DNA from 4 places in the Thermodesulfomicrobium thermophilum DSM 16697 genome. Region 1 is predicted to be linked to each of the others. Evidence: predicted binding sites of a transcription regulator. Region 1 holds the regulator's gene; each other region holds the start of a gene.

What was found. The regulator sigma-54, encoded in region 1, starts transcription at its own class of promoters, with help from an activator protein. The targets are predictions, from matches to a motif close to CTGGCACGGNNNNTGCTT.
Region 2: a site for sigma-54 is predicted at 4,969-4,986, ahead of BR00_RS00540 (ammonium transporter). Genes of this name have one in related genera too.
Region 3: a site for sigma-54 is predicted at 2,189-2,206, ahead of BR00_RS00240 (periplasmic heavy metal sensor). Genes of this name have one in related genera too.
Region 4: a site for sigma-54 is predicted at 4,448-4,465, ahead of fliD (flagellar filament capping protein FliD). Genes of this name have one in related genera too.

What each region holds. Positions count from the first base shown of each region.
Region 1 is NZ_JCANTW010000014.1:234,882-242,456, forward strand. It holds gene BR00_RS08455 (PTS sugar transporter subunit IIA) at 1-283, opposite strand, end outside; gene rapZ (RNase adapter RapZ) at 343-1,221, opposite strand; gene BR00_RS08465 (PTS sugar transporter subunit IIA) at 1,227-1,682, opposite strand; gene hpf (ribosome hibernation-promoting factor, HPF/YfiA family) at 1,685-2,218, opposite strand; gene rpoN (RNA polymerase factor sigma-54) at 2,256-3,689, opposite strand; gene lptB (LPS export ABC transporter ATP-binding protein) at 3,795-4,514, opposite strand; gene lptA (lipopolysaccharide transport periplasmic protein LptA) at 4,511-5,032, opposite strand; gene lptC (LPS export ABC transporter periplasmic protein LptC) at 5,035-5,595, opposite strand; gene BR00_RS08495 (KdsC family phosphatase) at 5,571-6,119, opposite strand; gene kdsA (3-deoxy-8-phosphooctulonate synthase) at 6,103-6,912, opposite strand; gene pyrG (CTP synthase) at 6,916-7,575, opposite strand, start outside.
Region 2 is NZ_JCANTW010000002.1:24,451-32,025, reverse strand. It holds gene BR00_RS00565 (ATP-binding protein) at 1-1,274, shown strand, start outside; gene ychF (redox-regulated ATPase YchF) at 1,635-2,729, shown strand; gene BR00_RS00555 (RNA methyltransferase) at 2,737-3,492, shown strand; gene BR00_RS00550 (chemotaxis protein CheX) at 3,548-4,009, shown strand; gene BR00_RS00545 (hypothetical protein) at 4,011-4,820, shown strand; gene BR00_RS00540 (ammonium transporter) at 5,030-6,397, shown strand; gene BR00_RS00535 (P-II family nitrogen regulator) at 6,407-6,748, shown strand; gene BR00_RS00530 (zinc-ribbon domain-containing protein) at 6,923-7,575, shown strand, end outside.
Region 3 is NZ_JCANTW010000001.1:41,421-48,995, forward strand. It holds gene BR00_RS00230 (4Fe-4S binding protein) at 1-739, opposite strand, end outside; gene BR00_RS00235 (hypothetical protein) at 759-1,256, opposite strand; gene BR00_RS00240 (periplasmic heavy metal sensor) at 1,648-2,073, opposite strand; gene BR00_RS00245 (YeeE/YedE thiosulfate transporter family protein) at 2,573-3,313, shown strand; gene BR00_RS00250 (DUF6691 family protein) at 3,315-3,845, shown strand; gene BR00_RS00255 (monovalent cation:proton antiporter family protein) at 3,879-5,861, shown strand; gene BR00_RS00260 (hypothetical protein) at 6,156-7,355, opposite strand; gene BR00_RS00265 (PPC domain-containing DNA-binding protein) at 7,352-7,575, opposite strand, start outside.
Region 4 is NZ_JCANTW010000015.1:93,039-100,613, reverse strand. It holds gene BR00_RS08905 (phosphatidate cytidylyltransferase) at 1-341, shown strand, start outside; gene dxr (1-deoxy-D-xylulose-5-phosphate reductoisomerase) at 344-1,546, shown strand; gene rseP (RIP metalloprotease RseP) at 1,543-2,601, shown strand; gene tsaB (tRNA (adenosine(37)-N6)-threonylcarbamoyltransferase complex dimerization subunit type 1 TsaB) at 2,576-3,325, shown strand; gene BR00_RS08885 (flagellin N-terminal helical domain-containing protein) at 3,435-4,379, shown strand; gene fliD (flagellar filament capping protein FliD) at 4,496-6,574, shown strand; gene fliS (flagellar export chaperone FliS) at 6,590-6,961, shown strand; gene asnB (asparagine synthase (glutamine-hydrolyzing)) at 6,961-7,575, shown strand, end outside.

The sequences.
Region 1 (7,575 bases):
GGGGGAGATTGACCCCGGAGACGACTTCCACCTTCCCCTGAAGAAGCAGCGAAAGACTGAGGTTGGACGGCGTGCCGCCGAACATGTCCGTGAGGATGAGGACCCCGTTGCCGCGGTCCAAGCGGCGGACGTGGTCTTTGATGTCTCCGAGGATCGTATCCATGGGACGGGTGTCGTCCACTGCCACCACGGCGCATCCTTCTTGGGGGCCAAGGATGGTTTGGGCGGCATCGAGCAGATGCTCACCAAAGGTGCCATGGGTGACAAGCAGCACGCCGATCATGATTCCTCCTTGGGGGTAAGTCCCGCACAGGGCATGGCGTGCCTAGCGTTTCTTTGGCCTTATGGCAATGTCCAATGACGGTGCTCGACGGTTACGGTGCGGCCTTGAGCCCGGAAGTGGGCGCCTACGCGTTCCGCAACGGCGACGGAACGGTGGCGGCCTCCGGTGCAGCCCAGGGCCAGGGTGAAGCGGAAACGGCCTTCGGCTTCGAGAAGCGGGATCATGGTATCCAAAAGTCCTATGAGCTTGGGGAGAAATGCCTGGGCAATAGGGTTTTCGAGGACAAACGCGGCCACTTCGGGGTCCTGCCCGGTGCCTTGCCGCAGGGAGGGCTCGAAGTAGGGATTGGGGAGGAAACGGACATCAATGACGGTATCCGCTTCCGAGGGCATTGCGTGTTTGAACCCAAAGGTGATGAGATGCAGACGCATGCCCTGTGGAGCACTGCTCAGTGTCTCCCAGCGGCTTTGGATGGCGCGGCGTAGATCGTGGATGGAATAGTGGGTGGTATCGATGACGAGGTGGGCGCCGTCGCGGATAACGGCCAGGAGGGATCGCTCGGTTTCAATGGCTTGCTCAAGGCCGGGGGTGGTTGTGCTGAGCGGGTGGGGACGCCGTGTGGCGGCATAGCGCCGCAGCAAGGTCGAAGTGGAGGCTTCAAGAAAAAGCACCGTGGGGGTGGGATGGAGTTTGGCGAGGATTTCCTGCCATTGCTGGGCGAGGGCCGGCTGCCGGAGATCCATGCCCAGGGCCAGTCCGGCATAGGCATCTGCGGAGGAGCGGAAAAAGAGGTCCACAAGGTCCGGAGCCATGGCTGCCGGCAGATTGTCCACGCAAAAAAGCCCCATGTCCTCCAGGATGTTCAGGGCCGTACTCTTTCCAGACCCAGAAAGGCCGGAAACGATGACCAGGGGCTTGGTGGCTGTGGGAGGGGCCATAGAATTCAGGGCAGTGGGTAGGAGGTCATGAGTTCGAAAAGTTGGGAGGGCGGGGCGCTGAGAAAACTTTGGCGGAAGCTTGTATCCCGCAAGAGGCGCGCCAGGGAGGCCAATACCTTGAGATGCATACCGGCGCCCCCCGCTGGAGCGAGTACCAGCGTAATGATGTGCACTGGTTTATGGTCGACGCTGTCGAACTCCACGCCTTGAGTACTGCGCCCCACGACGACGGCGATATGGTCCAGCCCGTCCACCTTGCCGTGAGGGATAGCAATGCCATCGCCGATGGCAGTGGAACCAAGCCGTTCCCGTTCTAAAAGGATTTGGACGACGGCCTCCGGGGATACGCTTGGGAAAAGTGGTATGACCGGGCGCACAAGTTCGGCCAGGACCTCGGTCTTGGTCCTGGCCGAAAGTTCAGGAAGTACATGACTTGGATGGAGAAATTCGGAAAATTGCATGATTAGATGCCTGGATCGATGAGTCCGAACCCACCACTGCTTCTGCGATACACCACGTTGATGCGTTCGGTCTCGGCGTTGAGGAAGACGAGGAAAGTGTCTTCGGTTGTTTCCAATTGGAGCGCAGCCTCCGCCACAGTCATGGGTTTGGGGTCGAAGTGGTCGCTGCTTTCCACGACCGTGTGTGGAGCACCCTCGGATTGTTCCAGGCGAAGCACGTCCATGCGCACCGGAACCCCTTTGCGACGTGTTTTGTTTTTATCGCGGATTTTCCGCAGTTGGGCTTCGAGTTTCTCCCAAACCAAATCCACAGTGGCATACATGTCATTACTTTCGTCTTGAGCAGAGAGGTGAAGGTCTCTGCCCACGAGGACGACTTCGGCGATATGCCGGTACTTCTCCACCTCAAGGTTGACCTGGAGCTCCGTGTCGTCTCGATCTCCAATATATTTGACGAGTTTTTGGAAACGATCCCGGGCGTATTTGCGCAAGTGGTCCGAAGGCTCGAAATTTTTGAAGTTGAAGACGATGTTCATAGCAACCTCCTTGCGTTCGGTTGGGTCGAATGACCAATTAGAGAATCCGGCGTCTTCGGGAAGAAGACTCGATTCCCAGTACCGCACGGTATTTCGCCACAGTCCGGCGGGCGATGTTGATATCCAGGCGCTCTTTGAGCACCGCAGCAATCTTCTCATCGCTGAGCGGGTGCGCCGGGTCCTCTTCGTTGACCAATTGTTTGATGATGGCCTTGACGCTTTCGGAGCCCACCTCAGAGCCGTCGTCCATGGAAAGTCCGGAGTTGAAGAAAAATTTCAGCTCGAACACCCCATGCGGGGTCGCCACGTATTTGTTGCTGGTAATACGGCTCACCGTGGATTCGTGCATGCCAATGTCCTCGGCCACATCCTTGAGCACCAGAGGCTTGAGCTTGGTGACCCCGTGACGGAAAAAATCCTGCTGGAAGCGCACGATGCTCTCCATCACTTTATAGAGCGTCTTTTGGCGCTGCTGCAAGCTTTTTAAAAGCCATTGGGCGGAGCGGGCTTTTTCTTGGATGTAGTCTTTGTCGGGGCCTTGGCCGCCTTGGAGCAAGGTATCGTAGTGGGAACTGATCTGCAGGCGAGGCAGCCCCTCTTCGTTGAGCAGCACCACGAATTCGCCGTCGAACTCGTGCACGAACACGTCCGGGCTGACGTACACCGTGGCTTCGCTGCCAAAGCTTGCGCCCGGCAGAGGTTCTAGGCTTTGGATGATATCCAGGTAGGCGCGCAGGTCTTCCAGCTCGATCTTGAATTTCCGCGCCAGTGGTTTGAAACGCTTGCGTTCGATGTCTTCCAGGTGATCGCGCACCAAGGTGGTGAGAATGGGATCGTCTTGCCCCAACACCTCAAGTTGCACCAGCAGGCACTCCCGCAGGGAGCGGGCCGCGACGCCCACCGGGTCCATGCGCTGGATGCGGGCGAGCACCGCCTCGATGGCCTCGCGCTGGGCGCCGGTCTGCTCCATGAGATCTTCCAGGGTGGCCGTGAGGTAGCCGCGGGAATCGAGATTGCCGATGATGGCTTCGCCAATGGCTTGGCTCGCCTCGTCGAGGTCGGAGAGCCGCAGTTGCCAAAGCAGGTGGCCTTCCAGGGAGGGCTTGCCGGAGATGCGTCCTTCCCAGGGGGTCATTTCTTCTTGGAGTTCGGCTTCCTTGTTGTGTTGCTTACTGGTGCTCGCAAAGTCGCCTAAATAGGTTTCCCAATCGGCGTTGCGCAGCAGGTCTCGTTCGTTGCAGGAGAGGGCCGCTGTGGCGAGTTCCGGGGGAGTGGAAGGGACGTCTTCCGTGATCTCGGGCGTGGGGTGGTCCGTGGCTTCTTCTAAAACCGGATTCTCCAAAAGTTCCTGCTGGATAGCCTCCAGAAGTTCCAGACGGGAAAGCTGGAGCAGCTTGATGGCCTGCTGGAGCTGGGGAGTCATCACCAGCTGTTGGGTCAATTTCAGATTCTGCCGCAGTTCCAATCCCATAGACGTTTCCTTTGCATGGAGGGGATGCCCTCGTGATGCTTGCCTTCTGCCATAGACGGCTGGGCCTGGCAATGTCTTGATTTTTTCTGGGATTTCTTTTTCCGCTTACAGGCAGAATCCTTCACCCAGATACACGGAGCGGGCCATGGGGCTGGCCACGATGTCGTTGGGAGTGCCGGAGAGCACGACGCGTCCATCGTGAACCAGGTAGGCGCGGGTGCAGATGGCGAGGGTTTCGCGCACGTTATGGTCCGAAATGAGGATGCCGATGCCCCGTTGGCGCAAGTTGGCGATGATGCCTTGAATGTCGGCCACGGCCAAGGGGTCGATACCCGCGAAAGGCTCATCGAGCAGCAAGAATTGCGGTTTGCGGATGAGGGCCCGGGCGATTTCCAGGCGTCGGCGCTCGCCTCCAGAAAGGAACGACGCCGGCTGGTCCGCCAGGCGGAGAATCCCCAGTTCTTCGAGGAGATGTTGGGCCGTGCGCTCCTGTTCGGAGCGTGGGAGCCCGGTATATTCGAGGACGATGCGCAGGTTGTCTGCCACGGAAAGATTGCGGAATATCGAGCTTTCCTGCGGCAGATAGGAAAGGCCGAGAAGGGCGCGGCGGTGAAGCGGCAGGCGGGTGATGTCATGCTGATCGAGAGTCACCGTGCCGGCGGACGGGGTGGTGAGGCCGGCAAGCATGTAGAAAGTCGTGGTCTTGCCCGCCCCATTGGGACCGAGCACGCCGACGATCTCGCCGGGCTGCACCTCCAGGTCGATGCCCCGTACCACCTCCCGCCGTCGGTAGCGTTTTATGAGCCCCAATCCTACGAGGCTCATGGCTTCTTCTCCAACAATCCGGGGGTTGTCTTGGGCGCAAGGAAGATGGCCTCCACCCGTTGTTTGGCGCCGCCGCGCACCTCGCTTTTGCCGTCTTTGAGGTACAAGACGATGACCTCGCCGCGGATGCTGTTTTTGCCCTCACGAACCTCAGGATTGCCTTCCAGGGTGACGGTTTCGGTGCGGGCGTCGAAGGTGGCCCGTTTCCCGGTGCCGCTGCGGTTTTGGGTGGTCTGGATGCGCACGTTGCCTTCGGCGACGATGGACCGCACTTTGCCCTGGGGGGATGTGGCCGCGGCCTTGGATGCGCCTTCCTCCAGATGTACGGTGACCGTATCGGCCCAGAGCTCCATGTCCTCACGGGTGGCGTGGACCGCGCCGCGAAAGACGATTCGTCCGGCTTTTTGGAGATATTCCATGGAGTCCGCTTGGATGGCCACCGGCTGCTCTTCTTGGGCAGGCGCAGCCAGGGCCGGAGGGGCCAGGAAGAGACCGAGAAGTATGAGAACAGGGAGCATGGTCATTTCCTTTCAGGGTGGATGACGGCCTGGACGCCGCCGGTGGCAATGATACGCTCTTCGGAAAGAAACACCTGGACTTCCGGAGCGTCGAGGTCAAGGCGCGGGCCGCGCACCTGCACAGATCCCGCAAAGACGAGGCGGGCGTCCGCCTCGTTGTAGCGCATGCTCTGGGCGCTCATGGTGTGGTCGCGCATCTGTGCCGTGAGATTGCCCACGAGTTCCGCTTCGCCGCGTTTTTGCCACACCTGGCCGTGGAGGGCCGTGGCAGTGATGGGCCCGTGCGGGCTGAAATAGTGGATGCGCGGGGCGGTGATGCGCAGGGTGTCGGTGGCCTGATCGTAGTCCGCCTGCTGGCCGTCCAGCTCCCACAGAATGGTGCCGTTTTGGCCGTGGGTGAGATGAGGATCGGTGAGCTGGAGCGTGGCCTGGAGCGGCGGAAGGGAGGGGGCAGGCTCAGGGGTCCACATGCGCAGGGCGATCCACGCGCCGCCGAGAGCGGTAAGGACGCCGCTGACAAGGAGAACACCCCACCAGATCAGCCGTTGGTCCAATGGGCGCATATGGATTCCCAATGTCCTTGAGCGCGGAGGATCAGCTCTACGGCGTCGCGCACTGCGCCGTTGCCGCCACCGTGGGGCGTGACCCACAGGGCTTGGGCCAGGATCTCCGGCCGGGCGTTGGCGACGGCCAAGGGGAGTCCCACCGCCCGCATAGGGGCAAGATCCACGAGGTCGTCGCCCAGGTAGGCCGCCTGCTCCAGGCTCAGGTTTTCGTCGGCCAAGATGCGGGAGAGCGAGTCCATTTTATGATGAAATCCCGGGTAGTAATGGGAAATTCCCAATTCGGTCACCCGGGCGCGCACCGCTGCGGAGTCCAGCCCCGTGATCACCGCGAGTTGTAGTCCTCCGTGGAGCGCCATTTTCATGCCCAGACCGTCGTGGACGTGGAAGCGTTTTTGGATGTGGCCGTGGGCGTCGTAATAGAGTCCACCATCGGTGAGGACGCCGTCCACGTCGAGAACGAGGAGCCGAACTTTGCGTGCTGCCTCCACGACGTGGGCAGGAATTTCAAAGGATTGGGGCATGAGGGAGACTCCACAGGGCTTGGATTTCCCGAAGTAGCGGCTCGAGCGCGGCAAGGGGCCAGGAATTGGGGCCGTCGCACAGGGCGCGCTCGGGCTCGGGATGGGTTTCCAAAAAGAGTCCCTGGCATCCGCAGGCCGCTGCAGCGCGGGCAAGGCAGGGGACGAAGCGGCGGTCCCCGCCGGAGCGGTTTCCTTGGCCGCCCGGCAGTTGCACCGAGTGGGTGGCGTCGAAGACCACCGGATAGCCGTGGCCCGCCAGGATGGGCAGGGAGCGGAAATCCACCACCAGGTTGTTGTAGCCAAAAGAAGTGCCTCGCTCGGTGAGCCAGATGCGCGTACCGCCGGCAGCTTCGATTTTGGCCACCGCGCCCGCCATATCCCAGGGCGCCACGAACTGGCCTTTCTTGACATTGACGATACGCCCGGTTTTTGCCGCAGCCTGGAGGAGGTCCGTCTGGCGGCAGAGAAACGCCGGGATTTGGATGACGTCCGCCACTTCGGCCACGGCTTGGGCCTGACCAGGCTCATGGATGTCCGTGAGGATGGGAAGGCCGGTGCGTTCTTTGATCTGGGCAAGCCACTGGAGGCCAAGCGTAAGGCCAGGGCCGCGGAAACTCGCCCCGGCGCTGCGGTTGGCCTTGTCAAAGGAGCTTTTGAAGATCACCGGGAGGTTCAGCGCTGTCCCCACCTGAGCCACGTGGCGGGCTACTTCCAGGGCGAGGTCGAGGCTCTCCAAGGCGCACGGCCCGGCGATGACAAAATGGTAGTGGCGGAGTTTGTGGAAAAGATCCATGGGCTATGCCCCGCGTTGGTAGGCCAGGGCCGCGGCGATGAAGTCCCGGAAAAGCGGGTGCGGCTGCATGGGCGTGGAGGTGAACTCCGGATGGAATTGGCAGCCGAGGAACCAGGGGTGGTCTCGCAACTCTACGATTTCCACCAAGGTTTCATCCGGGGAGGTGCCGCTGATGACGAGCCCTGCCGCTTCCAGGCGTTCTTGGTAGGCGGTGTTGAACTCGTAGCGGTGGCGGTGGCGCTCCCATACTTCTTCGGCCTTGTAGGCGGCGTGCGCCAGCGTACCGGGGCGCATACGGCAGGGGTAGGCGCCAAGACGCATGGTGCCGCCCTTGTCGCAGCCAGGATCCCGGTACTGCATGCAGCCGGAGCGGAAGTCGTACCATTCGCGCATGAGGTAGATGACCGGGTCCGGAGTCAGGGGGTCGAGTTCCTCCGAGTTGGCCTGCGGGAGCCCAAGGACGTTCCGGGCGTACTCGATGACCGCGCACTGCATCCCCAAGCAGATGCCGAAGAACGGAATGCCTTGGGTGCGCGCATAAGCGATGGCCTGAATTTTTCCTTCCACACCGCGGGTGCCGAAGCCGCCGGGCACGAGGATTCCATGGACTCCCTGCAAAAGCGCGGGGGCGGTTTCCGCGGTGACGGTCTCAGAGTTGATGTA
Region 2 (7,575 bases), on a different contig from region 1:
GCCAAGCTTTAGACCACAGCATCCACGTCCAGCTGGAGCACAATGCCCAGCGCTTGGGGGTAGTGCTTCCCAGCCGCGACGAAGGCGTTGCCGTGCGCTTCGATGCCCTCATCCACGAGGCAGCAACGCACCAGGGGACCCAAGCCGTGGTCCTGGTGGACGAATACGACAAGCCCATCCTCGATAACCTCACCGATCCCAATACGGCGCGGGCCATGCGCGAGGGCCTGCGCAACCTCTACTCCGTGCTCAAGGGCCGGGATGCGGATCTGCGCTTCGTCTTCCTCACCGGGGTGTCCAAGTTCAGCAGGGTGAGCCTCTTTTCCGGGCTCAACAACTTGCGGGACATCACCCTGTCCCCTCAATATGCCACCATCTGCGGCTATACCGAAGTAGACCTGGATACGGTCTTCGCCCCGGAGTTCGCCGCTGCCATCAAGGAAGGCTGCGCTCTCGATCGGGACGCCGTGCGCGCCTGGTACAACGGCTACCACTGGGGAAGCGAAACGAGCGTCTACAATCCGTTCGATGTGCTCCTTCTTCTGGCGGAACGCCAGTTCCGCTCCTGGTGGTTCGAGACCGCCACCCCCACGTTTCTCGTGGAGTGGCTCACGCGCCACCAGTTTTTCACCCCGCGTCTCGAGCGGCTCTATGCCAGCGAGGCCCTGCTCTCGGCCTTCGACGTGGATGGTATCGAACCTGAGGCGCTTTTGTGGCAAACCGGGTATCTCACCATTACCGAGGTGCTGGATAGTGAAGAGGGGGTGGAATACGTACTGGGGCTCCCCAACCGCGAGGTGCGCAAGGCCCTCAACGAGTCCCTCTTCCGCGCCTTGGTGCCGGTGCGACCTTCCTGCTCGGCCCATGCCATGGCCGCCATGCTCAAGGCCGGTGACGCCGACGCGCTCAAAGAGCACATGATGCGCCTTTTTGTGGGCATCCCTGCGGACTGGTACCGCAAAAACCCCATGGCCCAGTACGAAGGCTATTTTGCCAGTGTGTTCTATAGCCATTTGGCGGCGGTGGGGGTCACCATCATTCCTGAAGACGTAAGCCTCATGGGCCGCTGCGACCTCACCGTACGGGCAGGGGACGTCGTCTGGGTACTGGAATTCAAAGTCGTCGACGGCGACGCCCCCACCGGCGCGGCCCTCGCCCAGCTCAAGAAGAAAGACTACGCCGCCAAATACCGCGCCCCGGACGTCACCGTCATCGAAGTGGGCGTGGAGTTCAGCACGACAAGGCGCCAGATCGTGGGCTGGGAGGTGGCGTGATGCCAGTCTCCCGGGAGCGGCTCGGCTGTGCCTCCGCCCCTGCTGCTTTCCAGTTTTCTCCAAGTCCCGTTGGCCGCCCTCGCAACAGCATCAGGCCAGGAAATTCCCGGCTTGGCGCATCCATTTTCCAACGCGTCTGCGGGAGGCATCGTCGGCAATAGGGCGCGCCCTGGCGCTTCGACCAAGAGACGCAGCAGAGGGCATCCCCCTGCACCCTGAAGGAGATGTCTCAAAATTCCCCACGGAGCAGGGGATACCGTCCCAGGGGATACCGTCCCTTGCCCCGCCTGCCCCCCTTTGCTAGGGGGCGAGTCCACGGGCGGAGCCTTCCGCCTTTTTTTGCGCCGCAAGGAGAAGAACATGGCTCTCAGCATCGGTATCGTCGGTCTGCCCAATGTGGGCAAATCCACCCTGTTCAACGCCCTCACCCGCGCTCAGAACGCCGCCAGCGCCAACTATCCCTTTTGCACCATCGAGCCCAACAAGGCAGTGGTGCCGGTGCCGGATTCCCGGCTCGCCGCCCTGGCAGAGCTCGTCCAGCCCCAGCAGGTGGTGCCGGCCACCGTGGACTTCGTGGACATCGCCGGTTTGGTGCGCGGAGCAAGCCAGGGCGAAGGCCTGGGCAACCAATTTCTTGCCAATATCCGCGACTGCCAGGCCATCGTGCACGTGCTGCGTTGCTTCGATGACCCGGATATCGTCCACGTGGACGGCGAGGTAGATCCGGTGCGCGACGCCGAAACCATCGAGACCGAGCTCCTCCTGGCCGACCTTGCGGCCATGGAACGCCGCGCCGAACGCCTGGCCAAGCAGGCCAAGGGGGACAAAAAGGCCGCCGCCCAATTGGAGACCGCCCGCCGCGTCATCCAGTCTCTGACGGAAGGCACCCCTGCCGCCGCACTCCTTGACGACGCCGCAGTGGCGCAGCTGCTGCGCGAGACCCCGCTCATCACCGCCAAGCCCGTCATCTTCGTACTCAACGTGGACGAAGCCGGCCTGGCCACGGAAACAGAGCACCAACGCCGGGCCCGGGATCTGGCCGCCCGCCGGGGAGCCCAGGCCATTACGGTGTGCGCCCGCATGGAAGAAGAGCTCGCCGGCTTGTCGCCCGAGGAGGCGGCCGAATTTCTCGCCAGCTATGGGATCACCGAGTCCGGCCTCGACCAAGTCATCCGCGCCGGATACGCGACCCTGGGACTCATCTCCTTTTTCACCGCCGGTCCCAAAGAGGTGCGGGCCTGGACCATACGCGAGGGCGCCAAGGCCCCCCAGGCGGCAGGCGTCATCCACTCGGATTTCGAACGCGGCTTTATCCGCGCCGAGGTCATCGCCTTTGCGGACTACGTGCGCCACGGCTCCGAGGCCAAATGCCGCGCCGCCGGGGTGCTCCGGGTGGAAGGCAAAGAATACGTGGTGCGTGACGGCGACGTCATGCACTTCCTCTTCAACGTCTAGGGGCCCCATGGAACCGCAACGCCTGGACGACATCGCCGTCATCCTGTTTCGGCCCAAGTTCTCGGAAAACGTGGGCTCCGTGGCCCGGGCCTGCGCCAACATGGGCTGCTCGCGCATCATCCTCGTGGACCCGTGGCAATGGGACCTGGAGCGCGCCTTGCCGCTGGCCACCCACCATGCCCGGCACCTGCTCGACGGCCTCACCATCGTGCCCACGCTGCGCGAGGCGCTCATGCCCTTTTCCTTCTCCTACGCCACCACGGCCCGTCTGGGCGGGTGGCGCAAGGCCATCCTCACCCCCCGTGAAGCGGCGCCGCGCATCGTGGAAGAACGCCGCCACGGCGGCGTGGCCCTGGTATTCGGCCCGGAAGACCGCGGGCTCACCAACGAAGAGATCGAGATCTGCAACGCCCTGGTGACCATCCCCACGAGCACCGAGCTCACGTCCCTCAACCTGGCCCAGGCGGTGCTCGTGCTTCTCTACGAGTGCTTCCTCGCGGCCCAAGAACGGCCCCTGCATCTTTCCCGCTATCCCAAGGACCGGGTCATCAACCACGAAGAGCAGGAGCTCCTCTTTGCCACCCTGCGCGAAACCCTCATGGAGATCGACTACATCAAGCCCGACAACCCGGACTACTTCATGCTCTCCATCAAACGTTTCGTGCACCGGCTCGCCCCCCGGCGCCACGAGTTCAACCAGATCATGGGCTTGTGCCGCCAGGTTCGGCGGCTGGCGCGACTGAGCCGCACGCAGAACGATTGACCCCGGGGCCTGTGGTCCCCTAACAGAGGGGCATCCTCTCTTCCCAAGGAGCCCCATGAACCCAGAATTCGCCAAACCCTTCATCAAGGCCACCAAGACCGTCCTCGCCTCGGTGGCCGCCCTGGAAGTGGCCGCCGAGACCCCATACGTCAAAAAAGACAACGTCGCCCGGGGGGACATCTCCGCCATCATCGGCATTACTGGAGACCTTCGCGGCACCTTTTCCATCTCCTTCGACAAACCCACGGCCGTGTATGTGGTCAAGCAGATGCTCGGCGACGCCATCGAAAACATCCTCCAGGACGTGCAGGACGCGGTGGGGGAGATCTCCAACATGATCTCCGGCCACGTCCGGGTGGGGCTGTCGGAGATGGGCGTCAAACTCCAGGGGTCCACGCCCACGGTGATCATGGGCGACGGCCACACCATCGCCCACATGAGCTCCATCAAGCCCATCGCCATCCCCTTCACCACCCAGGCAGGCTCCTTTACGGTGGAGTTCTGCCTCGAGGACTAGCATGCCTGCGGCCATCAACGACCTCGTCACCCGCCTGCTGGAAGCCGCCAGCGTCGCCCCCTCGCCGGGGACGCCACCGGAATTCGACATCCTGGAAATGCCTCTGGAAGGAGTGGCCGCCTTTTGGCTCTCCGTGAAAAAGACCCTGGAGAGCAAACGGCGGGACAGTTTCCTGGCCGAGGAGGCCCGGCACACCAAGGAACCGTACATCCGCTATCTCCTGGAACTGGCAGCCTCGTCCTTTTCCCCGGCCGAAGCCAAAGAACTGGCAGGCATCCGCGCCGCCACCATCCTCGAAGACCTGGGGCGCAAGTACACGCTCATGAGTATCGCCCTGTTAGGCATGGTGGCCAACGAAAACCCGCAAAAGGTCATGGTGCGGTTTTTGTCCAAGTTCCACATGCCGCCCATCTTCGAGCGCCAGGTTTTCGAAGTGGCGGACCTCATGCTCCAGCACCTGGGAGACCCGGGATTCAACAAAAAGAAATTCCTGCGCATCGACCACAAGCAGAAGATCGAATCCCTCATCATCAACCTCATCTTCTACTGTAAGCTCGCCCGCAAAAGCGGGGTCGAGGCGGTGCTGGAACAGCGCGAATACCTGGCATCCCCCTACTTCAAAGACGGCCTGGAGTTGGTTGCCGACGGCTTTGACGCGGATTTTATCAAATACCGCTTAAACCTCGTGAAACGGGAGATCCTCGCGGCCACGGAGCGCAAAATGGCCCTGTCCGCGGCTATGATGGCGGCCATCAAGGCTGGCGTGCCCTATGCCGACCTCTATCTGCTGGCTAAAGCCTACCTGGGGTAGAGGACAACATATTTATATAATATACTTTTTACAAAAAAGTATAACTTTTCCAAAAACCTGCTATATAACGCCATGATTTTTTACAAAAAAGAATAAAGCATCCGGCGAGCCCTTCTCTTTTTCTAAAATATTTCAAGGTGTTTTCCCTTCGGCACAGCCTCTGCACTACCCTCGGCATGTTGCAACCCTAATCGTGTGGAGGCGTGTGTATGTTCGCATATCCCCTGTTTCGGCCGCGGCGGGCCCTGCTCACCGCCCTGTGGGTCCTCGGGACCCCGGCTTTGGCCCTGGCGGAAGCGCCAGAATTTTTCACCCAATCCAGCGCCAACCTGCTGTGGACCTTGATCGCCGCCATCCTGGTCATGTTCATGCAGGCCGGGTTCGCCATGGTGGAGGCCGGCTTTACCCGCGCCAAGAACGCCGCCAACATCATCATGAAGAACCTCCTGGACTTTGCCGCCGGCTCGCCAGCCTACTTTCTCGTGGGCTTTGCCTTGATGTTCGGCGCCGACGCCGCGGGCGTCTTTGGCACGTCCGGCTTTGCCCTGGCAGGCCTTGATGCCACCACGCCGGAGGGCCAATGGACCCTGACTTTCTGGTTCTTCCAATCGGTGTTCGCGGCCACTGCGGCCACCATCGTCTCCGGCGCCCTGGCCGAACGCACCCAATTTCGCACCTATATTGCCGCCAGCCTCGCTATCTCGGCCCTCATCTATCCCATCTCCGGGCATTGGGCTTGGGGCAATCTCTGGCTTGGGGACGAAGGTGCGGGCTGGCTCGCCCAAATGGGGTTCGTGGACTTTGCCGGCTCCTCGGTGGTGCACGCCCTAGGCGGCTGGATCGCCTTGGCCGGCGCCCTCGTCCTGGGGCCGCGCATCGGCAAATACGGCCCGGACGGTGCGGCGCGGGCCATTCCCGGCCACAACATCCCTTTGGCCGGCCTTGGGGTCTTCATCCTCTGGTTCGGCTGGTTCGGATTCAACCCCGGCAGCACCACCGCAGCCACGGGCGACATCGGCTGCATCGCCGTCACCACGAGCCTGGCGGCCTGCGCCGGCACCCTGGCCGCCATGGCCATGGCCTGGATGCGCTTCGGCAAACCCGACACCTCCATGGCCCTCAACGGCACCCTGGCGGGGCTGGTGGCCATCACCGCCGGGTGCGCCGAGGTCTCGCCCATGGGAGCCCTTGCCATCGGCGCCATCGCGGGACTGGTAGTGGTGCGCAGCATCGAGTTCATCGACAAGACCCTGAAGATCGACGACCCGGTGGGGGCCTCTTCGGTACACGGCGTGTGCGGCACGCTCGGGACCATCCTCGTGGGCTTCTTCGCCGCCCCAGGATTCGGTTCGGCCACGGGACTGCTCTACGGCGGCGGAGCAGGACTCCTGCTCACCCAAATCACCGGCGCCCTGGCCATTGCGGCCTGGGGTTTTGGCTGCGGCTTTGTCCTCTTCAAGGTACTGGACGCCCTCATGGGCCTGCGGGTCAGCGCGGAAGAAGAGCTCAAAGGCCTGGACATCAGCGAACACGGTATGGAGGCCTACAACGGCTTCCAAATCTTCACCAACGAATAGGAGGGCCCCATGAAACTGGTCATCGCCTACATCCGCCCGGAATGCTTGAACGCCGTCAAGCAAGAGCTCTATAGCCGCAAGATCTACAACATGTCGGTCACCAACGTACTCGGCAGCGGTCGGCAAAAGGGTTTCACCGAGACCTACCGCGGCGTGGTCATGGAAGTGAATCTGCTCAAAAAAGTGCGCCTGGAAATCGGTGTCAACGACGAGTTCGTGGAAGCCGCGGTGGAAGGCATCAGCGCCGGTGCCCGCACCGGCAAAGAAGGAGACGGCGTCATCTTCGTGGTGGAATGCGCCGCCGCCATCCGCATCCGCACCCAAGAAACCGGGCCGGCCGCCATGGGCTAGCCCGGGCATCATCCCTCGCCATCACCCCAGAGCCCCGGTCCTCAGCGGCCGGGGCTCTGGCGTAGAGCCAGCGATCTCCAGATCTGCTTCGCCTCCACACCCGTGCCCGTGACCTTGCGCTTCCCGTCCGCTGCCGGTATGCTCGGTTCTGTCTGTCATCTTCGTGGAGGAGCGATGCGCATCACCTGTCCCAATTGTGGCTTTTCCCGCCATATGCCACCGGAAAAACTCCCCAAGCGTCCGGTCCGGGCCACCTGTCCCCAGTGCCGCCACAAATTTCCCTTTACCCCGCCCATGGCCGCCGACTCCGAACCCCCAGCACCGGCACCGCAAGAACCGGTGCGCCCCGTGACGGCAGAAGAACCACCTCTCCACGAAGACCGGCCAGCGCCCCCTCCTGCGGACGAGAGTGCTCCAGATGCCGACATCTGGGAGGCCTTACATGCCCTGCGTCCCGACGAACCCGCCAAACCCCAGACTGCCATAGATCCCGAAGACCGCCTGGAGGACGATCCGGAGGGCGAATCAGAGCTCCTGCCTCCCGAAGCCCCCGAACCCCTGCCGCCGACCTGGGAAACCGCAACCACCGCGCCGTTTGCCGCCTACCTCTCCACCCTGTGGGCCATCCTTGTCTCGCCGGTGCGCTTCTTCCGCACCCTGCCGGTGGGCGCCGGATACATCAAGCCGCTGCTCTTCTTCCTCATCCTCGCCGAGGCCGTGGCCGTCGCCCAGGCCCTGTGGCAGCTTCTGGGCGTCCTGCCGCCGGCGCCGCTCACCGAAGGACTCGGCTCCACCGCCCAGGCTACCGTGGCCTTGCTCCTCTACCC
Region 3 (7,575 bases), on a different contig from region 1:
TTGCGCCAAAAAGAAGCAGCATGAAAATCCCGTGGCCCCGATAGAGCGGGCCGGCGAGGATGAGCGCAGGGATGGGCAGGTGCAAATTGCCGGTCATGAGGAAGATGCCCCATCCCGCAAGTCCCAAGAAGAGTTGTCCAAAGAACACCAGGCTGAAAAGGGCCCAAATGCGGGCACGAAGCGTGGACCCTCGTGGTCCGAGCAGGCCGCCGGTGACCCAAGCTGCGTAGAGGCCGAAGGCGATCTCCCACCAGGGGGCGGACCCTGGCAGGAATCGCTCTCCCAGAAGGAGCGGCATGGGGGCCTTGGCCTGTGCGACGCGAAGGGTTCCCCACACCAGGACAAAGGCGAGGGTTTTCGCCCATGCCGGGCCGTCCAGGGGGCCGAAGATATCGCCGGCGCGGGTGCGGGCAGTGGTGACCGCCGCCGCAGTAAAGGCAAGGCCCACGCCGCCCATGATGAGGATAAGCCGCAGCCACGGGAGATGTTGGGCAGCGCGCATGAAGGCGAGCTCCATGCCCAAGTGGGCCCAGAAGATGCCTCCCGCGGCAAAAAGCAGGAGCGCCAAGGGGCGCGGCAGCAGGCGCGGCGCGAGGGCCGCGGCAAGGCCCAGGGTGGCGCATGCCGCTGCCTGCCCGGGGGCGTTCCAGCGCAGGAAATGGGCGGCGGCCAGGAGGGCGAGCACAAGACTCAGGGCGCGCAGCCCCATGGAGGAGAGAGACGATGCGTTGGCCTGCATGGGGGGATGATGCGTGCTTCTACGTATTTTGCCTTTGACGCAGGTCAAAAACGGTGGAGTTTCGTCCCCGGCTGCGTCGCCGGGGGAGCAGGGTCGTGCGCCAAAAGGCGGGGCGCAGCAGGGTGTGCGGATCGCGGCGGACGCTGTCCGGGATGAGGTGGTAGGCCCGGTATCCGTGGGCGCGCAGCATGGCCCAGGCTGCCTCCAGGTGTCCGGTTTTTCTTGCTGCGAGCAGGGCCGCGTCGCGTTGGCAGCGGGAACCCAGCATGGGGGTGAAGATGCGGGGGTGAAAGCCGTAGCGTTCCAGCATCCGGCGCAGGCGCAGATATTCGTGGTAGCGGCACAGGGCGTCGGCCTGGCACAGGAGCACCACCCACCCTGCTGCGGCCGCGAGCAGGGGGCGCAGCAGGGCGCTGGCTTCACTGAGCCAAACATCGATCCCCAGACCCAGGGCCACGGTCTTGAGGGCCGTGAGATGTGGCAGGGGCGCTGCGCGCAGATAGTCCATAAATGGCATGAAGGACGTTTGCGGGGGGATCGCCGCTTCTGTCAAGAACAGTGCTTTTTGGGTGTTGCCGGATAATGATTTGTCACCGTTGGATGGGACGATGGAAATGCCTCCCATGAAGACATGGAAGAGGTATTCATGAAGACGAAGAGGAAGGAGGCGCGGCGGCTTTTGGAGATTGTGCGGGCGCTTGCCGGAGCGATCCCGGTATGGGAGGCGGCGAATATCTGGGGTTGCGCTATGGGCAGGTGACTTGCCAGAACAATCTGGGCTGCAAGGAGGGGCGAGGGCGTAGAAATGTGCGGGGCAGCGTGTGTTGGAGCGGGAGATGAAGGTCCGCCAAAGACAAAGTCCCGGAGGGAGTTCCGGGACTTTGTGGGGAGGAGGGAAGGAAGAAGGTTTAGTTGGTGGGGACGTCGTCCTTGTCCATCATCATGCCGCCGCCCATCATGCCGCCGCCCATCATGCCATGCAGCAGGGTGATGCCAAGTTCGCTTTTGACCTTGGCGCGAAAGGCCTCTTGCTTGCTACGCATCTGGGCCCGCAGATTGGTGAGTTCCTTGATCAGGGACTGGATGGTTTCAGGCTTGGTGTTGGGGTTGGCGGCCAAAGCACGCAGCTCGGTGTGTTTGGCCCACATGGCGTCCTGCAAAGGGGTCATTTCCGCTTGGTGGGCTTCCAGCAGGGCGTTAAAAGCCTCCTGCTTTTCCGGCGGGATCTGTGTTTGTCCCATCATGCCCATCATGCCACCGCGTCCCATGCGTTGGCCCATATTGGCGTTATCGTGCCCTGGACCTTGTCCGGGGGCTGCCTGGTTGGCAGCCAATACCGGAGTTGCGAAGAGGGCTCACAGGGCGATCGTTGCGATAGTCTTGTTTGTCCGTTTCATGTTGTAATCTCCTTGAGTTGAATGGTTGAGAGGAAGAGGATACTTTGCTTATATCCAAGGAACGTGCCAACACGTATGCGGCGTGGAATGCGGGTTTGCGCGGTAGTATTGGCCACAGCGGAAAAAAATTTCTCAGAAGCTCCGGTCAGTATGGTTGAAAAATATCCATCTCAGGATGCCATGAGTTTGGGATTGGAGCGGTGGTGATCTGCTTGCGGGTATTTTTTTTGAGGTTGCGGATAAGAGCGCTTTCTAGGCCCGCTCCAGCCGGGTTGGCCAGGCACAGGAACACGGAAGAGTACGTCGGTGGCCAAGATCGTTCTGAACGCCAAAGAGATGGTTCGCTTTGGGTGATCAATGTGCATCCTTGGGTGCCCTCTTCTTTTCCCCACAACATACTACACGTTTTTTTCTCTAGCTCTAGTTTATTTAGGATATGGTCGCGGTGGGATACTTTGTTAAGGAGAAATGGCTGAACAGCGCTGCTTGGGGGCCTGGATGGGCACAAGGGGGCGGCAGCTTGGCATTGCTTTTATTGTCCCAATTGGCGTATGCCGTTCAAGACGCCCTCGCTGCGGAAAGGCACACGGCGTCCAGAGGAGAAGTTTTTTTCAGATTCCTGCAGCAGAGGAGGAGCGGCATGGCACGAAGACATGGCGACGGAGGGTGGAGTCCGTATCTGGCCGGGGCATTGGTAGGTGTTTTGGCCATCATTTCCGCGTACGCGACCACGGCGTGGATGGAGAAAACCCACTATCTCGGGGCGTCCACCACGTTTGTTCGTGCCGCGGGCATTCTGGAAAAGCAGATCGACGAAACCCACGTGGAGCAGAACGCCTACTTTGCCAAGACCAAGGTGCGCGTGGACTGGCAGTTCATGATGGTGGTCGGGATCTTTTTCGGCGCGCTCGTGGCCTCTCGTTTGGACGGGAGTTTTCGTCACGAATGGGTGCCGCCCATCTGGAGAGACCGCTTTGGTCCGTCCGCGGCCAAGCGTGCCGTGGGAGCCTTCGTAGGGGGCGTGGTGGCCATGTTCGGGGCGCGCATGGCCAGCGGGTGCCCCAGTGGCCATGGATTGAGCGGCATGATGCAGCTCTCGATGAGCGCCTTTGTGGCCTTGGCCATGTTTTTTGGCGTGGGTGTGGTTGTGGCGTCGCTGATCTACCGGAGGAAGTAGCATGAACATCGATCAGATATTGGGCCTGGGTACTGGTTTCGTCTTTGGATTTTTGCTGCAGAAAGGCCGGGTGCTGCGCTTTGAGAAGCAGGTGAGTGCCATGCTGCTTCAAGACATGACGATCCTCAAGTTCATGCTCTCCGCCATTGCCGTGGGGATGGTGGGGATCGCGGCTCTGTCATCTGCCGGGCTCATTACTTTGAGCCACAAGGCCATGAACGTAGGGGGCGTGGTGGTGGGTGGCGCGCTCTTTGGCGTGGGCTGGGCTGTGATGGGCTATTGCCCAGGCACGGCGGTGGGCGCGCTGGGGGAAGGGCGCTGGCACGCGCTTTTCGCCATCGCCGGCATGCTGACGGGCGCTGCTCTCTATGCGGAGTTGTACCCGTTGCTGAAGGACTCGGTGCTCTCCTGGGCGGATTATGGAAAGATCGGCCTGCCAGGGACGCTGGGCGCCTCGTCGTGGGTGGTGATCGGCGTTTTTCTCGTGGCGGTTGCGTTTCTCTTTCGATGGTTTGAAAAAAAAGGACTCTAGGGCTGCTCTGCTTCTTTGGGTGGGAGAGAGTTTGTGGAACATCTGCGCTTCCTTTCTCATGAAGCGGGGCTTTTCGGCCTTGCATGCGGCTTTTTGCTGGTGGGGCACCGGCTGCGGGTGCCTCCCGTGGTGGCTATGCTTGCGGCCGGGATGCTGGCGGGCCCCCATGGTCTAGGCTGGATCGCGGACACCCACGAGGTGGAGCTGTTTGCGGAACTCGGCATTATCCTTCTTCTTTTTGTCATTGGGTTGGAGCTCTCCCTGGATGAGGTACGCCGTTTTGCCCGCCTGATTTTCGTGGGGGGGACGGTATATGTGCTTTTGTGCGTGCTGGGGGTGTTCACGCCCCTTTGGGGGGCTTCGGTGCCGTGGAATACGGCCTTGCTGGCGGGCTTTCTGGTGGCGCTTTCCAGTACGGCCATCGTCCTCAAGGGATTGGGGGATTGCGCCCAGATGAGCGCCCCCCACGGCCGCATCGTGGTGGGGATTTTGCTTTTTCAAGATATCGCTGTGGCCCCGATGATGATTGCCATCCCTATCCTCGCCGGTATTGTCGGCGATCCGGGACAGGCCTTGCTGGGCGTGGGCGTCAAGACGCTTGCGGTGGGGGGCTTGGTCCTGGTGGGTGGCCGTTTTGTGGTGCGTTGGCTCTTGGTGCGGGTGGCGGCGGCGCGCAGTCGTGAGCTTTTGCTCTTGAGTGTGCTTGCCCTGTGCTTGGGCATTGCCTGGGCCACGGGGTATTTGGGGCTCTCGCTTTCCCTAGGAGCGTTTTTGGCAGGTTTGGTGGTGAGCGACTCCGAGGTGAGCCACTCGGTGGTGGATGCCATCGTGCCCTTCCGGGACGTCTTTACCAGCGTCTTTTTCATGTCCGTGGGCATGCTTTTCGACACTCGGGTGTTTGTCTCCTCGTGGGCGTTGATCTTGGGACTTTTGGGGGCGTTGCTTGTCCTCAAGGTGGCGGCGGGGTGTGTGGCGGGCCTTTGTTTGCGCTATCCGCTACGGACCGCCCTGCTGGCAGGCCTCGCCCTTTTTCAAATCGGGGAGTTTTCCTTCGTGCTCGCGGGCGTCGGCATGCAGCACGGGCTTTTGGGGGTCACTGAATTTCAAATCTTTCTTTCTGTGGCCATCTTATCCATGGCCATCACCCCCACGCTTATTGCCTGGCTTCCCCGCTTGGGGGCGCGTTTGACGGACAGTTCCGGAGCGGCCTCCAGTTCTTCGGGGCCCAAATCCAAGCTCCGCGACCACCTCGTCATCGCGGGATACGGCATCGGCGGTCGGTATGTGGCCCAGGTGGCCCAAGAATCCGGCATCCCCTACGTGGTCTTGGAGATGAACCCCGAGACCGTGCGCCGGGAGCGCGCCAAGGGAGTGCCCATCGCCTTTGGGGATATCACGCAGCCGGCGGTGCTTTCCCATTGGAACATCGAAGAGGCGCGAGCCATGGCCATCCTCGTGTCCGATCCGGCGGCAGTACAGCGGGCCGTGATGGTGGCCCGACAGCTCCACCCTGGGATTCATCTGGTGGTGCGTACGCGCTACGTGGCGGAGATCGAGCCGCTCTTGGCGGCAGGGGCCCAGGATGTTGTGGTGGAGGAATACGAGTCGGCCATCGAGGTCCTGGTGCGGGTGCTCGCCGCCTATATGGTGCCTCTCGACGACATCGCCCGATTGGAGCGCCGATTTCGGGCCCAGGGCTACGCCGATTTGCGCGCCCCGCAGCGTGTTGCCACCTCATGTCCTGCGGGGGGCGCGTGTTCCACCCTGGACGTCACGGCCGTGCGCGTGGAGCCTGGATCGTTTGTGGAGGGGAGCACCCTGGCGGAGAGTGCCTTGCGGCAGCGCCACGGCGTGACCGTGGCGGCGGTGCGTCGGGGGCAGGAGGACATTCTGGCGCCTGGGGCGGATTGGCGGTTTGCCGTCGGGGATGTGGTGTATTTGGTGGGGAGTCTTGATGCCGTGAGCGAAGCGCTGCCGCTTTTCCGCTCCCCAGGAGGAGACGATGCTTCTCATTGAGATGCTGCGCCGGCTTTTTCTCAAAAAGGGGACCAGCTGTCCTGCCTGTGACGCCCTGCTGCCGCGTGAGGCCCAACGATGTCCTCGCTGTGGCAGGCAGGTTGCTGCGCCGAGGGCGCGTCCACAATCGTCCGTCAGTGGGGGGCGCGGGGATGTGGGCCCCTCCTAAGCCCATCCGGGATCAGCCACGCATGGTTCTGGGGATTCCATGCATTGAGCAGGCAGTGTCGGCAAGGCAGACGCGTTTGCCCTGCGCTTCCAAGGCAACGTGGCCAAAAGAGGGGGAAAGGAGCGCTAGAGACTCCGCGCCCAGGTGAGGGCCGAGACGGGCAGGGCGAAGTTGAGGTCCAGCTGGAGGAGCTCGGTGGGCGTGCGCACAAAGGGCAGGTATTCCACGGCGTAGGCGACCGGCTGGATACGGCCGCCGCGGATATGCTCGAAGAGGCGTTTGCGGGCGGGAGATAAGGCCACCAGGGCCACGGCCAGGATGCGCGCCGCTTCCTGCGGCGCGAGAGTGACTGGAAAGAGGGGCTCGGGAGGGAGTTTTTCTGGTGGCTCTGCCGCAAGAGGGCTGAGGCTCGTCTGTTGGGTAAGCTGGACGAAAAGCTCCGGACGGATTTTGAAGGCCGGGATACGGAACTGGAAGGCGCGGGAGCGCATCCACGGCTGCACCACCCGGGGAAGGCCGGCAAGCTCCACCAGATCGGCCCAGGTTTGGAGCGAGAACCCCGTGGTGCGCACCTCCATGGACCAGAAGGGGAGCCAGACATCCACGGCGTCTTCGGCGCGGGGGGCGAAACGTGCGGTGCATGGGGCAATACCCTGGGGCGTCACTTCCCATACTGTTTGGCAATGGTGGCAGAGCTGCACGCGGCTTGCGGCGTCTCCAGCCAGCTCAAAGGCGCATTGGGGGCAGAGGGCGGCTTGGAAGGAGAGGGTTGGGGTGTAGCTTTGCTCGGGAGATGCAAGAACTTCGGGGGCAGGCCCCAGGTCGTCGCCGGAGATTCCGTCCACCAGCCGGCCGCTTTGGGCGGTGACCGGTAAGAACACCAGCGAGGTGGATTCCGCCAGGCAGGCGCTGATGCGCCCCTCCCCTGCGGTCTGGGCGCGGCGCAGGGCCGAGGCGCTGGCCGTGGGGGCCAGGAAGACTCCTGGGGTGTGGGGCTCCACGAAACGCAGCGTCATGGCCTGGGGCCGCAGTCCCAACGTGGCGGGGGCATTGGGAATTTGATGCGCGGCCAAGGATGCGTCGAAGAGGCGGCCGCGCACCCCGGGGATGTCCGCGGAGAGTACGATGCCGCGCAGCCGCCAGTAAGGGAGGTAGACTGCGGTCTCGGCCTCTGTGTGTGCAGGAAGATACAGCGCAGGGGCGCCGCCATGGACGATGGCGAGCCGCGCCCGGCAAAACGGGCAGTCGAAGAGGGCAGCGGTGTCCGCAAGCTCCACGGGCGCCCCGCATTGGGGGCAGGCATGCTCCAGTGCCCCTGGATTCATGAGACGGCATCCACGCGCAAAAGGGCGAGGCCGGTGGCGGGGTCGAGCTCACGCCGGGCAGGGGTCCCCACGATTTCCAGAAGAATGGCCTCCAGCACCACGAACGTGGCCGAGTCCTTGCGCAGGCAGCCCACGGTGACGGTGTCTTTTTTGCCCAATGCCATGTGGAGATGCACCTTGGGCTCGCCATTATCCCAGAATATGGTGCCCGTGCCCACGC
Region 4 (7,575 bases), on a different contig from region 1:
GCTCCCACCTGGGGGGCCCCAAACTCTGGCCCCGGGTGAGCCCCAAAAAGACGTGGTCCGGCAGCCTCGGCGGGCTTGCGGCCTGCATGACGGTCTGCACCCTCTATGCCGTATGGGCGGGGAAGGCGGATCCTGGCCGAGCCGCATGCATCGCCGCGGTGGTGAGCGTTACCGCCCAAGGGGGCGATCTTATGGAATCAGCCATCAAACGCTGGAGAAACATCAAAGATTCCGGAACGATGCTTCCTGGACACGGGGGAATTTTGGATCGCATCGATAGCCTTTTGACCGCGCTTCCCGTCTATGCGGCCCTGACCCATTTCTTGCCCTTGTGGACATAGCCATGGAGTATATTTCTCCCCTTTCCCACCGTTTTCTCCAAAGCGCCGCTGTGCGCAGGCTGGTGGTCCTGGGCGCCACCGGCTCCATTGGCGTCAGCACCTTGGCGGTGGTGCGCCGCAACCGGGAGCGCTTCCAAGTCCTGGCCCTGGCCGGGGCGCGCAATCTGAAGCGCTTGGCCGAGCAGGCCGCGGAATTCCGGCCGCCGTTTCTGGGGATCCTTCAGGCCGAAGACAGCGCGGCCCTGCGGGAGCTCCTGCCCGCTGGCTACCAGCCGTACCTCGTCTTCGGCCCCGAAGGCTACGTCCAATTGGCGCGCCTGCCCGAGGCCACCCACGTGGTGGCCGCCCAGGTGGGCGCCGCCGGACTCCTGCCGGCCCTGGCCGCAGCCCAAAGCGGCAAGATCCTCGCTTTGGCCACCAAAGAGGCGCTGGTGCTGGCGGGGCACCTCTTCCGCCAGGCATGCCACGCAAGCGGGGCCGTGCTGCTGCCCGTGGACTCGGAACACAACGCCATCTTCCAGGCCGTACAGGGCCACGGGCTCGCACAGGTGCGCCGCCTCATCCTCACGGCCTCGGGCGGGCCGTTTCGCACCGCCTCCGCCGCCGAGCTGGCCGCCGTGACCCCCGAGGCGGCGCTGCGCCATCCCAATTGGTCCATGGGCCCCAAAATCACCGTGGATAGCGCCACCCTTATGAACAAGGGCCTGGAATTCCTGGAGGCCATGGCCCTTTTTGGGGCAGCCCCGGAAGAGATCACCGTCCTCGTGCATCCCCAATCCGTGGTCCACTCCCTGGTGGAGATGATCGACGGCTCACTGCTTGCCCAATTGGGACCGACCTCCATGGAAGTCCCCATCGCCCATTGCCTGGGCTACCCCAAGCGGGTGGCGCAAGACCTCCCCGTGGACCTCACGGCCAAACCGCTGACCTTCGAGACACCGGACGTGGAACGCTTTCCCTGTCTGCGCCTGGCCATGGAGGCTGCACGCCACGGCCCCAGCGCCCGCATCGCCCTCAACGCCGCCGCGGAAGTGGCGGTGGAGGCCTTCTTGGCCCGCCGCATCCCTTTCCTTGCCATCCCGCGCCTCATCGCCGCCACCATGGAAGCTACCGACGCGCAGCCTGCGGCCACGGTGGAGGAGATCCTCCATCAAGACCGCGCGGCCCGAACCAAGGCCGCCCACCTCCTGGAGGCCCTTGCATGACGAGCATCCTCGCCGTGATCGTCGTCCTTGGCGGCCTCATCTTTTTCCATGAACTGGGGCACTTTCTCATGGCCCGGGCATTGGGTATCGGCGTGCACGTCTTCTCCCTGGGCTTTGGGCCGAAGCTCCTCTCCTGGAGACCAGGCGCCACCGAATATCGCCTGAGCCTCGTCCCGCTCGGCGGCTACGTGCAGCTTGTGGGAGAAAAAGAAGACGCCGACGATCCTGCGCCCATGGAGGCCCAATTCATCCTGCGGCCCCCCTGGCAGCGCATGCTGGTGGTGCTGGCGGGCCCGATCAGCAACTTCTTCCTCGCCTGGATCATCTTTTGGGGTCTTTTGGCCACCCAAGGCATGGAAGAACTGCTGCCGGTCATCGGCAAGGTCACCGCCGAGAGCCCTGCAGCGGCGGCAGGTCTTGCTCCTCAAGACCGCATCCTCGCCATCGACGGCGAAACAATCCACACCTGGGACGAGCTGGTCACCGCCATCGAAACCAGCGACGGCCGCTCCCTCACCATCACCGTCAAACGCCAGCAGACCACGTTAGAAGTACGCGCCACCCCGCAGGTGCAGGAAAAACGCACCATATTTGGCGAAATGCGTCGCGCTCCCATGCTCGGCATCGCCCCGGCCGGGGTGACCGAGCGCCGCATGCTCTCCGTGCCCGAGGCCGCCTGGGAAGGGCTGCGGCATATCGGCCAGGTCACCAGCCTCATGCTCCAGGGCATCATCAAGCTCATCGAACGGGTCATCCCGTGGAGCGACGTGGGCGGGGTGATCCTCATCACCGAGCTCATCCACCGCGAAGCCCAGAGCGGACTCGTGCAGCTTTTGGCGCTCACGGCGCTCATCAGCGTCAACCTGGGTGTACTCAACCTCCTGCCCATCCCGGTGCTGGACGGTGGACATATCCTCTTCTATTTGCTTGAAACCATCGCCGGCCGCCCGCTTCCGGCCAAGGTGCAGGAGGTCGCCCTGCGCATCGGCATGGCGCTGCTCATCACCCTCATGATTTTGGCAACCGTCAATGACATCCTCCGCCACATCCCCTGACACCAGCGCCCCGCTGCTCGTCCTATGCGGCGCCGAAAATCTGCTCCACATCGTCTTGGGGCAGGAAGGCGCCGTGCTCCACGCCGAGACCATCCACTGCCCCGGCGCCTCGGTGACCGTGCTGGCGCCCGCCATCGCACGCATCCTTGCAGCGCACCGAATCGCAACCACGAATCTTGGCGGCATCGCCGCGGTGTGCGGCCCGGGGTCCTTCACCGGGCTGCGCATCACCCTGGCCACCGTGGCAGGACTGGGCATGGGCGCCCAGATCCCCATGGCGGGGCTGGAGCTCCACCGTCTGCTCGCCGCCCAGGTCCCCTGCTCAGGACGACTGTGGGTGGCCACCTATGCCCGCGCCCACATGGTCTACGCGCAGCGCTTCGAGCACGGCCGCCCCACCCGCCCCGTCCGGCCCCTCTCCCATCAGGAGTTTCGCGCCCACGTGGAGGCCCAGCCGGGACTTGCCGTAGGCAGCGGCATCCGTCGCCTGGAGCTCCCAGATACCGTCACCGCCCTTCCCATGTTTTTCGACACCCCCTGGCCCGGGACCCTCATGACCGCCGCCGCCACGGCCGCCTTCCATCGCCATCCGCCAGCGCCCCTCTATCTGCGTCCAAGCGACGCCGAAGAAAACCTCCCCGCCATCGCCCAGGCCCGCGGCCTCTCCGAGGCCGAGGCCCGGCGCCACATCCCCGAGTTCGTGGACCTTCCTCCCCTGTCCTGACCCAAAAATTCCGAAATCGCCCTAAAGTATTGCCGCCAGCGGCCGATACAAAGGGCACACACGGAATACATCGGCACGGACGCCAAACCCTTTCACGGAGGAAACCACCATGTCTCTCGTCATCAACAACAATCTCATGGCAATGAACGCGGCGCGGAACCTCAGCTCCTCCTACGGAGCGCTGGCCACATCCACCCGCCGCCTGTCCTCGGGCCTGCGCATCACCACCGCAGCGGACGATGCCGCCGGGCTCGCCATCCGCGAACTCATGCGCGCGGACATCGCCTCCCTCAAACAGGGCATCCGCAACGCCAACGACGCCATCTCCCTCATCCAGACCGCCGACGGCGCCCTCCAGGTCATCGATGAAAAGCTCATCCGCATGAAGGAACTGGCCGAACAGGCGGCCACCGGCACCTACACCTCGGACCAGCGCCTCATCATCGACTCCGAGTACCAGGCCATGGCCTCGGAAATCACCCGAATCGCCAACGCCACCAATTTCAACGGCATCTATCTCTTGAACGGCAATCTCTCGGCCTCTACCCCGCACGTGGTGGACTGGGCCAGCGCGCATGATGGTTCAGGCCTCAACTCCACCGGCCCGCTCAAGGTCCACTTCGGCACGGGCAACAGCTCCGCCGAGGACTACTACTACATCGCCATCCAGACCGCCACGGCATCGGCCCTGGGCGTGGGCAACGCTGCAGACTCGAGCCGCGACAACGGTTCCGGAATTGCCGGCGCAGGCTACAGCATCTCCACCCAGCAGGCGGCGCAAGAGGCCCTGGCCGCCCTCAACAAGGCCATCGTTTCCAAGGACAACATCCGCGCCAACCTGGGCGCCCTGCAGAACCGTTTGCAAAACACCATCACCAATCTGCAGATCCAGGCCGAGAACCTCCAGGCCGCCGAGTCCCGTATCTCCGACGTGGACGTGGCCACGGAAATGACCCAGTTCGTGCGCAACCAGATCCTCACCCAGTCGGCAGTGGCCATGCTCTCCCAGGCCAACAGCCTGCCGCAGATGGCCCTGCAGCTCATCGGCGGATAGCCCCCGCCCCAACCCGCGGCCAAATGGCCGGGTCGCGCGCCGCGGCCCGGCCATTTTTCATAGAAAAGGCGGCACGGCCATTGCATAATAGCATATAGACTTTCGCGGAGGACCTCATGGCCGACACCACGACAAGCACGGAGCTCCTTTCCGGCGCCATCCGCTTTACGGGGCTGGGCTCAGGCACGGATTTCGACTCCATGGTCACCAAACTGGTGGATACGGAACGCATCCACCAGCGCCGCCTGGAGGCATGGAAAGCCACGTGGGAAAAGAAAACCCAAGCCTTTCAAGAACTCAACAGCGCGCTGCTGACCCTGCGCACCACCCTGTCGGGAATGGACTCCTTGGACGAATTTCTCGCCAAACAGACCGTGTCTTCCAACCCAGCAGCCCTCACCGCCACAGCCAGCAGCAGCGCCGAATCCGGGGTGCATACCGTGGAGGTGGTGGGGCTCGCCGCCACGGACACCCTCATGGGCACGGCAGTTTTTTCCGCCCCCAGCGCGGATGTCACCGGCGGCGCCGCCCGCTCCATGACCTTGGTGGTAGGGTCCACCCAAATGACCGTGGACGTGGCAGCAGGTACCACGCTGCAACAGCTCGCGGACATGATCAACGCCCATTCCCAAAATCAGAATCTGGTGCGCGCCACCCTCATCAACGATGGCAGCGGCTACCGTCTGCAGCTCAGAGGCATGGAGCTTGGCGCAGGCAACGACGTCCTCATCGACGATGGACTCACCACCGTGCCCGGCTTTTCCTCCGCAGATTTCGTCCAGACCCAAAACGCGGCCAACGCCCAGTTGCGGGTCGACGGCTGGCCCGTGACCCCTGCGCCCACGGCCACCATCCTGCAGGCATCCACGGGACTGACCGCGGCAACGGCCCCCCTCTCCGGTACCCCCGGAGACTTCAAGTTCGCCGCCGGAGGTACGCTCTACACCGTCTCCTTGGGCGCCGGCGCCACCCTCCAGGATCTGGTGGACGGCATCAACGCCTTAGGCAGCGGGGTCTCGGCCAGCCTTGCCACGGAATCCGGCTCCCAAGTGCTCGTGCTCACCGGGACCCCTGGAGCGGCCAATACGGTGCGCGTCGTGGATTATCCCGGCACCACCCTCGCCGGACTCGGAGCATCGGCCTTCACCCAAACCCAAGGGGCCACCGACGGCTACCTGGAGCGGGCGAGCAACTCCATCAGCGACATCATCCCCGGCATCACCATGAACCTGGTGCAGGCCGGCCAAACCACCCTGACCACGGCCACGGACGTGTCCGCTGTCGTGGACAAGGTGAAGACCTTTGTGGACGAGGTGAATACCGTACTCACCAAAATCCAGGAACAAACCAAGGTGACCACCGTGGGCTCCCAAACCACGGGGTCGCTGCTCACCGGCAACTACGGCCTGCAGATGATCCAGCAGCGCATCAAGAATATCCTCGCCTCCAAGGGTCTGGGATTTGACCGCGACCTGGATCCGGTCACCTCCTTGGGCAGTGTGGGCATCACCACCGACACCGCTCAAGGCTCTCCCACCTTCGGTCTTTTGGTGCTCGACGAAACGGCCCTGCGTTCGGCCCTCAACACCGATCCTCAGGCCGTAGCCAAGCTTTTTGCCGCGGACTCCGTGCCCAGCACCAAGGAGATGGTCGAAGATCCTCTGAATCCCGGCCAGTACGTGGCCGCCGCCTCGCCCCACTTTCAATTCAGCTCCCTGGTGCGTGGGGTTACCCAAGCCGGCGAATTCTCCGTCACCTACACCGTCTCCGGCGGGAGTATCAGCGCCAGCCCACCTCCCACCATCGGCGGGTACCCCGCCTCCATCGACGGCACCAAGATCACGGCCATCGGTGACGACAATCCAGCCAAAGGTCTGGTCATCGATGTCATGGATATGACGGACGGCTCCTATTCGGGGACCATCTTCATCAAAAACGGCAAGGCCCTGGAGCTGGGTGACGAAGTCGGCCGCCTGACCGCGCCCCTGGAAGGGCCGCTCAAGATCCTCGAAGACAACTACCAAGACATCATCGACAGTATCGACGCCAAAATCGCCTACGAGGAAAAGCGCCTCACCCTCCTGGAAAGCACCTTGCGCACCCGCTTTGCCAACCTGGAGGCGACGCTCGGCACCTATGACCAGCTCTCCTCCATGCTGGGATCCCAAATCAACAGCCTGCCGAAAAACTCTTAGACAAGGAGTACGTGCATGCAGCGTGCAGCCCTGGCATACCGCCAAACCCAAGTGACCACCGCCACTCCGGGCCACATCGTGGTGATGCTCTTCGAAAGCGCCATCACCGCATTGCAGCAAGCCAAGACCAAGATGCTGGAAAAGGATTACGCCACCAAAGGCATCCTCATCTCCCAGGCGCTCGACATCATCGCGGAATTGGACGGCTCTCTGAACAAGGAAAAAGGCGGCGAACTGGCGCAAAACCTCCACAGCCTCTACACCTATTGCACCTGGCAATTGGTGAACGCCAACATCCAGATGAATCCCGCCTTGCTGGACGAAGTGGCGGGGATCCTCGAGACCCTGCGCTCGGCATTTGCGGAAATCGTCAAGGAACCCAAATAGTGTGCGGCATCGCGGGACTGCTGACCAACGCCCCGCGCCAAAAGCGGGAAATCCAGGCCCTGCTTTCCGCCATGGCCCAGCGCATGGCGCACCGCGGCCCGGACGGCGAAGGCGTTTTTGCCGACGCCCATTGCGGTTTGGCCTCGCGGCGCTTGGCCATCATCGATATCCCTGGCGGCAGCCAGCCCATGGTCCATGCGCCCACCGGGGCGGTACTCGTCTTCAACGGTGAGATCTACAACTATCAGGAACTGCGCGCCGAGCTTGCGGCCCTAGGGCACACCTTTGCCACACGCTCGGACACCGAGGTGCTGCTTGCGGCCCTCATGACGTGGGGAAAAGACGCCGTGGTGCGCCTGCACGGGATGTTTGCCTTCGCCCTCTGGGAGCCGCAGCGCCGCACCCTTACCCTGGGCCGGGACCGGCTCGGCAAAAAACCCCTGGTCATGGCGCAGGTCCCTGACGGCATCCTCTTCGCCTCGGAGATCAAATCCCTCCTGGTCCATCCCCAGGTGCCCCGGAACCTGGACCCCACCGCTCTGGCCCAAGCCATGGACTACGGGTTTGCCGTGCCTCCCCGTACCTTCGTGCGCGCCGTCACCCAGCTGCCCCCT